DNA from 3 places in the Mixta intestinalis genome. Region 1 is predicted to be linked to each of the others. Evidence: predicted binding sites of a transcription regulator. Region 1 holds the regulator's gene; each other region holds the start of a gene.

Region 1 (2,274 bases):
TGGATTTTTACTGGCGTAGGGATATGGCTTAAATCAACAGCCACACCGGGCGTAACAGGCGCGATATCGTACAGGGAAAGTTCTGAACCCGCAGGTAACTGGGTTTTAAGCAGAAGTGCAAGTGCCTGGCCGATACCACCAGCCGCACCGAGAACCGCAACTTTCATCCTAAACTCCTTATTATCGTGAGCAGAAAAATGCCGGAATCCAGCGGAGTTATCATGCTGGATAGCCTGAGGAGTAATAGCGAGAAGTTCATCCTTATTTTGCGGCTCAGGACACAAACGGCCGGTAAAGTGGACGAAAAAGACGCTATGACGTACAGGCCAGATAATGACCGTAATCGGATGCTGAAATATTAAACAATATTACCTTAGCTGTTAGTTCTTATCATAACAACATCAATTCTATAACAACTTTGTCACTTTTTCCGCCATAGCTATGCGGCTGCAGCAAATTTTATCTTGCGCAAAACTCTGGTAAAATGCGCGCCCTCTGCGCCATAACGTCTTTATCCGTTGCGGTTCATTTGCATAAAAATTCATGTAATTGCATAATAATGTATCGCCTGCTGGCCGGGCTTCACTGCATTTTTATATTATCGGTAGCCTATGCGTAATCCATCGAAACAAGAAGATCTGATTAAAGCCTTCAAAGCTTTGCTGAAAGAGGAAAAATTCAGCTCGCAGGGTGAAATTGTGACCGCCCTGCAGGAAGAAGGCTTCGACAACATTAATCAGTCGAAAGTCTCCCGTATGCTAACCAAGTTTGGTGCCGTACGTACCCGTAACGCCAAAATGGAGATGGTTTACTGCCTGCCTGCGGAACTGGGCGTGCCCACTACCACCTCGCCGCTAAAAAATCTGGTACTGGATATCGATTACAACGAGGCACTGGTGGTGATTCATACCAGCCCCGGTGCCGCTCAGCTGATTGCTCGTCTGCTTGATTCTTTAGGCAAGGCGGAAGGCATCCTCGGCACCATTGCCGGTGATGACACGATCTTTATCACTCCAGCCCGCGCTTTTACCGTTAAGCAGCTTTACGAAGCCATTCTGGCGCTGTTTGAGCAGGAACTGTAACCCAGAAGATCATTAGCGTTGCACGCTAATGATCTCCGTTGTTTCCTTTATGTATGCTATGTATGCCGCATCTGTTTCTGTCATAAACCGCTGACTGCCTCTCCTCTCTTTTTTCCGCCCCGATCGCCAGTTCTCTCAGCACACTATGGCATAAGCCTGACGTTTTCATTTTCGTCACCAACCAATTTTTAGCATTTTATGCTGAACTGAGACGATAGTATCAAGAAACAATCTGCTAATAAGCAGCACACCAGGTAGATCTATCGTTAAACAAAGCACGAATAGATAAAGTCGCTTATGTTGCTGTTTTGATAAATATTTAACCGTAAAAGTACAATTTATAGCCTCTTTTAATAACTTTAAGTTATAAAAAAATAACTTGAAGCCAGAGAGTTACAACAAAACATTATTAGGCAGATATTAATTTCGTACGTTATTAGATCTATACTTGTTTTCGTGATGTTAATCACATTATCAAAAAGAGAAAAATAAAAGACGAGGAAAAAATCATGAAAATTACCACTACCATCGCCGCAGTAAGCCTGCTATCCGCCCTGTCATTCGGCACCATGGCAGCAGAATCTGTTAGTGCTCAACAAGCCCAAAATATGCAGCCTGTAGGCATTGTTACTATGAGCGGCGTTGCGGGCGTACCGATGGATATTCATCAGGCGTTAAGCACTAAAGCGGAAAATCAGGGTGCCAGTGCTTATCGCATTATCGAAGCGCGCAATCAGGACACCTGGCACGTTACCGCCGAGCTTTATAAATAAGCCCCGTTGACGCATCAGCACACCCTACAACTGAAACAGGCAGCCCCAGAAATAATAACCGCTATTAAGCCATCCCGGCTGCCGCATAAACGCTACTCTGGAGTGAAGATATGAAAACCACATTTACCCTTGCTGCTTTAGGTCTGGCATCAGTACTCTCTTTCGGTGCCAGCGCTGCCGACCTGGTTACCCAACAGGATGTCAACAGCCAAAACTTACAGTCGATCGGCACCATCACCGTCAGCGGTATAGATGGCAGCCCGTCCTCAATTCGTCAGCATCTGTCAAAACAGGCCGATAAACGGGGCGCATCCGCCTATCGCGTTGTTGAAGCCTATAACAACGGCAACTACCACGCCACGGCAGAGATTTATAAGTAATTCCTCGTCGATAAGTGACGAACCTTTGGCCCGTTCGCC
Region 2 (2,274 bases), 1.5 Mb from region 1:
GCTCTGGCACGGAGCGCCAGAGCGTCAGGTCAGATCGGCCATCAGCACTTTTGAACGGCGCTGATAGTTATACATCTGCTTTTTGCTTTCCGGCAGCAGTTCAATATCCACCGGCGTGAAGCCGCGCTCCTGAAACCAGTGAATGCTGCGGGTGGTCAATACAAACAGTTTTTTCAGCCCCAGCTGACGTGCCTGTAACGCGATGCGCTGTAGCAGCGTTTCACCGCGCGATGAGCTGCGATAGTCGGGATGTACCGCTACACAGGCCATTTCGCCAATTTGTTCGTCGGGGAAAGGGTAAAGCGCCGCGCAAGCGATAGTCAGATTGTCGCGTTCGATAATCGTGAATTTATCGATCTCTATTTCCAGCTGCTCGCGCGAACGGCGTACCAGAATGCCCTGCTGTTCCAGCGGGCGAATCAGCTCCAGTATGCCGCCGATATCATTGATGGTGGCGCGGCGAATCTGTTCCGCTGATTCCATCACGATTTGCGTACCGATGCCGTCGCGCGAGAAGAGCTCCTGCAACAGGGCGCCATCTTCCTGATAACTGATAAGGTGACTGCGCCGCACGCCGCTACGGCAGGCTTTTACCGCGCCGCGCAGAAAGCGCACCGTGCCGGAAAGATAATCGCCCCGCTGCTCCAGCGTTTCAATACGCGCCTGCGCATCGTTGGGGAACAGCTCGGAAATAATATTGCCTTCATCATCGGTTGCGCCCTGTTCTGAGCAAAAACCGATCATTTTTTCCGCCTTGAGCTTAATCGCCAGCTGGGTTGCCACCTCTTCTGAGGTGAGATTAAAGCTTTCGCCGGTCACCGAGACGGCTACCGGGCCGATAAGTACGATGGCATTATTATCAAGCTGGCGGTGAATCGCCTCTTCATCAATGCGGCGAATGCGTCCGCTGTGGCAATAATCGATGCCGTCATCGACGCCCAGCGGCTGTGAGATAACGAAGTTGCCGCTAACGACATTAATATGCGCACCCTGTAGCGGCGTATTGCTCAGGCTCATGGAAAGACGTGCGGTGATATCGAGCTGTAGCTGACCAGCCGCCTGCTTCACCAGTTCCAGCGATTGCGCATCGGTAACACGTGTATGTTTGTGATAAACCGGCTCCAGCTGATGCTCCGCCAGGCTGGCATCAATCTGTGGCCGGGCACCGTAAACCACCACCAGCCGGATACCGAGGCTGTGCAGCAGTCCAATATCGTTCACAATGCCGGAGAAGTTTTCATGCTCAATGGCTTCGCCGCCAAGCATAATGACAAATGTCTTTCCCCGGTGGGCGTTGATCCAGGGAACGGAATGACGGAAACCCTGAACCAGTGCAGTGCTACGTTCCTTCACGGCAGACCCTCTTTGCATGAATATTCGGTTTTTTTGTATTTTTATTCTTTTGCTGCGAAGAGTGCAAGCGGCTTTTACCGCAATTTAACACCTTATACAATCTGCCGATAAGGTTAACAGGCTGCATTTTATGGCTTTTTCCGGGTGACAGTGCAAAAGTGAATAGGTTAAAGTTTTCGCCACATTTTTTTTCCCTGGCTTTTTTTTAGACAGAACACAGTATCTGGAGCGGCATGTCCGAGATAAAACCCGTTATCAGCCGTCGTCGGCTGTTGCAAGGCGCTGGAGCGATGTGGTTACTGAGCGTCAGTCGGGTAGGGCTGGCGGCCAATAGTCATATTGTGGCGGTGCGTATCTGGCCCTCTTCCAGCTATTCTCGCCTGACGATTGAATCCAGCGTGCCCCTGAAATATAAGCAGTTTGCGCTCAGCCATCCCGATCGGGTGGTGATTGATATTGAGCACCTGCAGCTGAATCACGTGCTGAAAGGCGTTGGGCAACTGGTACAGAAAAACGATCCCTTTATTAAAACGGCGCGTGTCGGTCAGTTCGATCGCAACACGGTACGCATCGTGTTGGAACTGAAACAAAATGTAGCGCCGCGCCTGTTTACGCTCTCTCCGGTTGCCGGTTTTAAACATCGTCTGGTCATCGATCTTTATGGTGCCTACGACAGTCAGGACGATCCGCTGCTGGCGCTGCTGAAAGATTACAACCAGGGCGATCTGGGGCGCACGCAGCCTGCGGAAGCGCCGTTGCCTGGCAGAGCAGGGCGCGATCGCCCCATCGTTATCATGATCGATCCGGGCCATGGCGGTGAGGATCCCGGCGCGCATGGTCTGCATAAAACCAAAGAGAAGGATATCGTGCTGCAAATCGGGCGTCGTCTGAAGGCGCTAATCGATAAACAGCCGAATATGC
Region 3 (2,274 bases), 760 kb from region 1:
TACCACCCGTACCAGTTCATGATCGCGGGGACACTCATAGCCGGGAATCGGGGGATGCAGCTCGGCAACGGTCAAACGCCCCGGCCAGCGGGCGCTGACCGGCTCCAGCGCACCATTCAACAATTCATCTAAATCGCTAAGCGTCAGCCCTGGCAGCGGGCGAATATCCATGTGCAGTTCGCAGCAGGCACAGATGCGGTTCGCCGCATCGCCGCCGTGGATATGACCAAAATTCATCGTAGGATAAGGAATTGCGAAGCCGTCATGGTGATAGCGTTCTTTTAGCGTATTGCGTAACAGCATGAGATGGCTGATAGCTTCGTGCATAAGTTCGATGGCGTTGACGCCACGAGCCGGATCGCTGGAATGGCCCGACTGACCTTCGACGCGAATGGCGTTGGAAAGGTGACCTTTATGTGCACGTACCGGTTTCAGCGAGGTCGGTTCGCCGATGATGGCGCAGTCGGGACGCAGCGTGGCGGATTCCGCAAAGTATTTTGCGCCCGCCATGGTCGTTTCCTCATCTGCCGTGGCGAGAATATAGAGTGGTTTCTTTAGCTGACGGATATCCGTATCGCGTAGCGTATCGAGGATAAAAGCGAAAAAGCCTTTCATATCCGCCGTACCTAAGCCGTATAGCTTATTGTCATATTCGGCGAGGGTGAAGGGATCGCGCGTCCAGCGTCCATCATCAAAGGGCACCGTATCCGTATGGCCCGCCAGCAGCAATCCGCCAGCGCCTTCACCGCTTTTAGCCAGCATGTTGAATTTATGGCGTGTGCCGGGTACCGGCTGCACCTCCACGTTAAAGCCGAGATCGCGGAACCATCCCGCCAGCAGAGTGATTAAATCCTCATTGCTTTGATCGAGCGCGCTGTCGGTGGCGCTGATAGAAGGCGTGGCGATCAGCTGGCGATAAAGTTCGATAAAAGGCGGTAATTTTGTCTTCACTGTTGACGGTCCTTGAGTTAGGATGTATCAATATTCATGCAATAATAGTGAATAAAAATACAATAACGTGCGCAGGATGGGAAATGAAAAAGCCCGCCAGCTCACGTTGGATTTCATGGGCGCGCGGCGATGGGCTGCACACCGGGTTTGAATGACAGTAAATAAGGTAAACGGCCTGATGTTGAACACGCTGATTGTTGGTGCCAGCGGCTACGCTGGGGTAGAGCTGGCAACCTTTCTGAATCGTCATCCGCATATGAACATAGCCGCTTTAGCGGTATCAGCGCAAAGCCCTGATGCGGGAAAACGTCTTTCCGAACTGCATCCACAGTTGAAAGGCATCGTCGATATGACGCTGGAGCCGCTCAGCGATGCCTCTGCCTGGGCTGATAAAGTAGACGTCGTGTTTCTCGCTACCGCCCATGAAGTCAGCCACGATCTGGCACCGCAGTTTCTGGCTGCGGGTTGCGTGGTGTTCGATCTTTCCGGCGCATTTCGCGTCAACGATCCTGCGTTCTATTCACGTTATTACGGCTTTACGCATCAGCATAGCGCATGGCTGGAAAAAGCGGTTTACGGCCTGGCGGAGTGGCAACACGATGCGATTAAAGAGGCGCAGCTGATTGCCGTGCCCGGTTGTTATCCCACCGCTTCACAGCTGGCGCTGAAGCCGTTAATCGAGGCCGATCTGCTGAGCGAGGCGCAGTGGCCGGTGATTAACGCGACCAGCGGCGTAAGCGGCGCAGGCCGCAAGGCGTCAATAAATAACAGTTTCTGTGAAGTCAGCCTGCAACCCTATGGCATTTTTACTCATCGTCACCAGCCGGAGATTGAAACTCATCTTGGCGTGCCGGTGATCTTCACTCCGCATCTCGGTAATTTTCCTCGCGGTATCCTCGCCACCATTACCTGTCGTCTGCGCTCCGGCGTCAGCCGTGAAGATGTAGCGGAAGCGTTCCATAACGCTTATCAGGACAAACCGCTGGTGCGTCTCTATCAACAGGGTGTACCGGCGCTGAAGGCGGTGATTGGCCTGCCGTTTTGCGATATCGGCTTCGCGGTGCAGGGAGAACACCTGATCGTGGTGGCAGCGGAAGATAACCTGCTGAAAGGCGCGGCCTCGCAGGCTGTACAGTGCCTTAATATTCGTTTCGGTTTCCCGGAAACCGAGTCACTTATCTAAGCGGATAAATATGATGACGACTCCATTGATTATCAAACTGGGCGGCGTGCTGCTCGATAGCGAAGAAGCACTGGCGCGTCTGTTTACCGCGCTGGTGGCTTATCGGGAAGCGCATCAGCGTCCGTTACTGATCGTCCACG

What was found. The regulator ArgR, encoded in region 1, controls arginine synthesis, uptake and breakdown. The targets are predictions, from matches to a motif close to ANTGAATAAAAATACANT.
Region 2: argA (amino-acid N-acetyltransferase) is a predicted target of ArgR. The motif match lies at 1,386-1,403, and genes of this name have one in related genera.
Region 3: argC (N-acetyl-gamma-glutamyl-phosphate reductase) is a predicted target of ArgR. The motif match lies at 998-1,015, and genes of this name have one in related genera.

The regions. Positions count from the first base shown of each region.
Region 1 is NZ_CP028271.1:4,289,350-4,291,623, reverse strand. Features, by position in the region: gene mdh (malate dehydrogenase) at 1-167, opposite strand, end outside; gene argR (transcriptional regulator ArgR) at 612-1,082, shown strand; gene yhcN (peroxide/acid stress response protein YhcN) at 1,592-1,855, shown strand; gene yhcN (peroxide/acid stress response protein YhcN) at 1,966-2,235, shown strand.
Region 2 is NZ_CP028271.1:2,787,984-2,790,257, reverse strand. Features, by position in the region: gene argA (amino-acid N-acetyltransferase) at 25-1,353, opposite strand; gene amiC (N-acetylmuramoyl-L-alanine amidase AmiC) at 1,587-2,274, shown strand, end outside.
Region 3 is NZ_CP028271.1:3,524,818-3,527,091, reverse strand. Features, by position in the region: gene argE (acetylornithine deacetylase) at 1-951, opposite strand, end outside; gene argC (N-acetyl-gamma-glutamyl-phosphate reductase) at 1,130-2,134, shown strand; gene argB (acetylglutamate kinase) at 2,148-2,274, shown strand, end outside.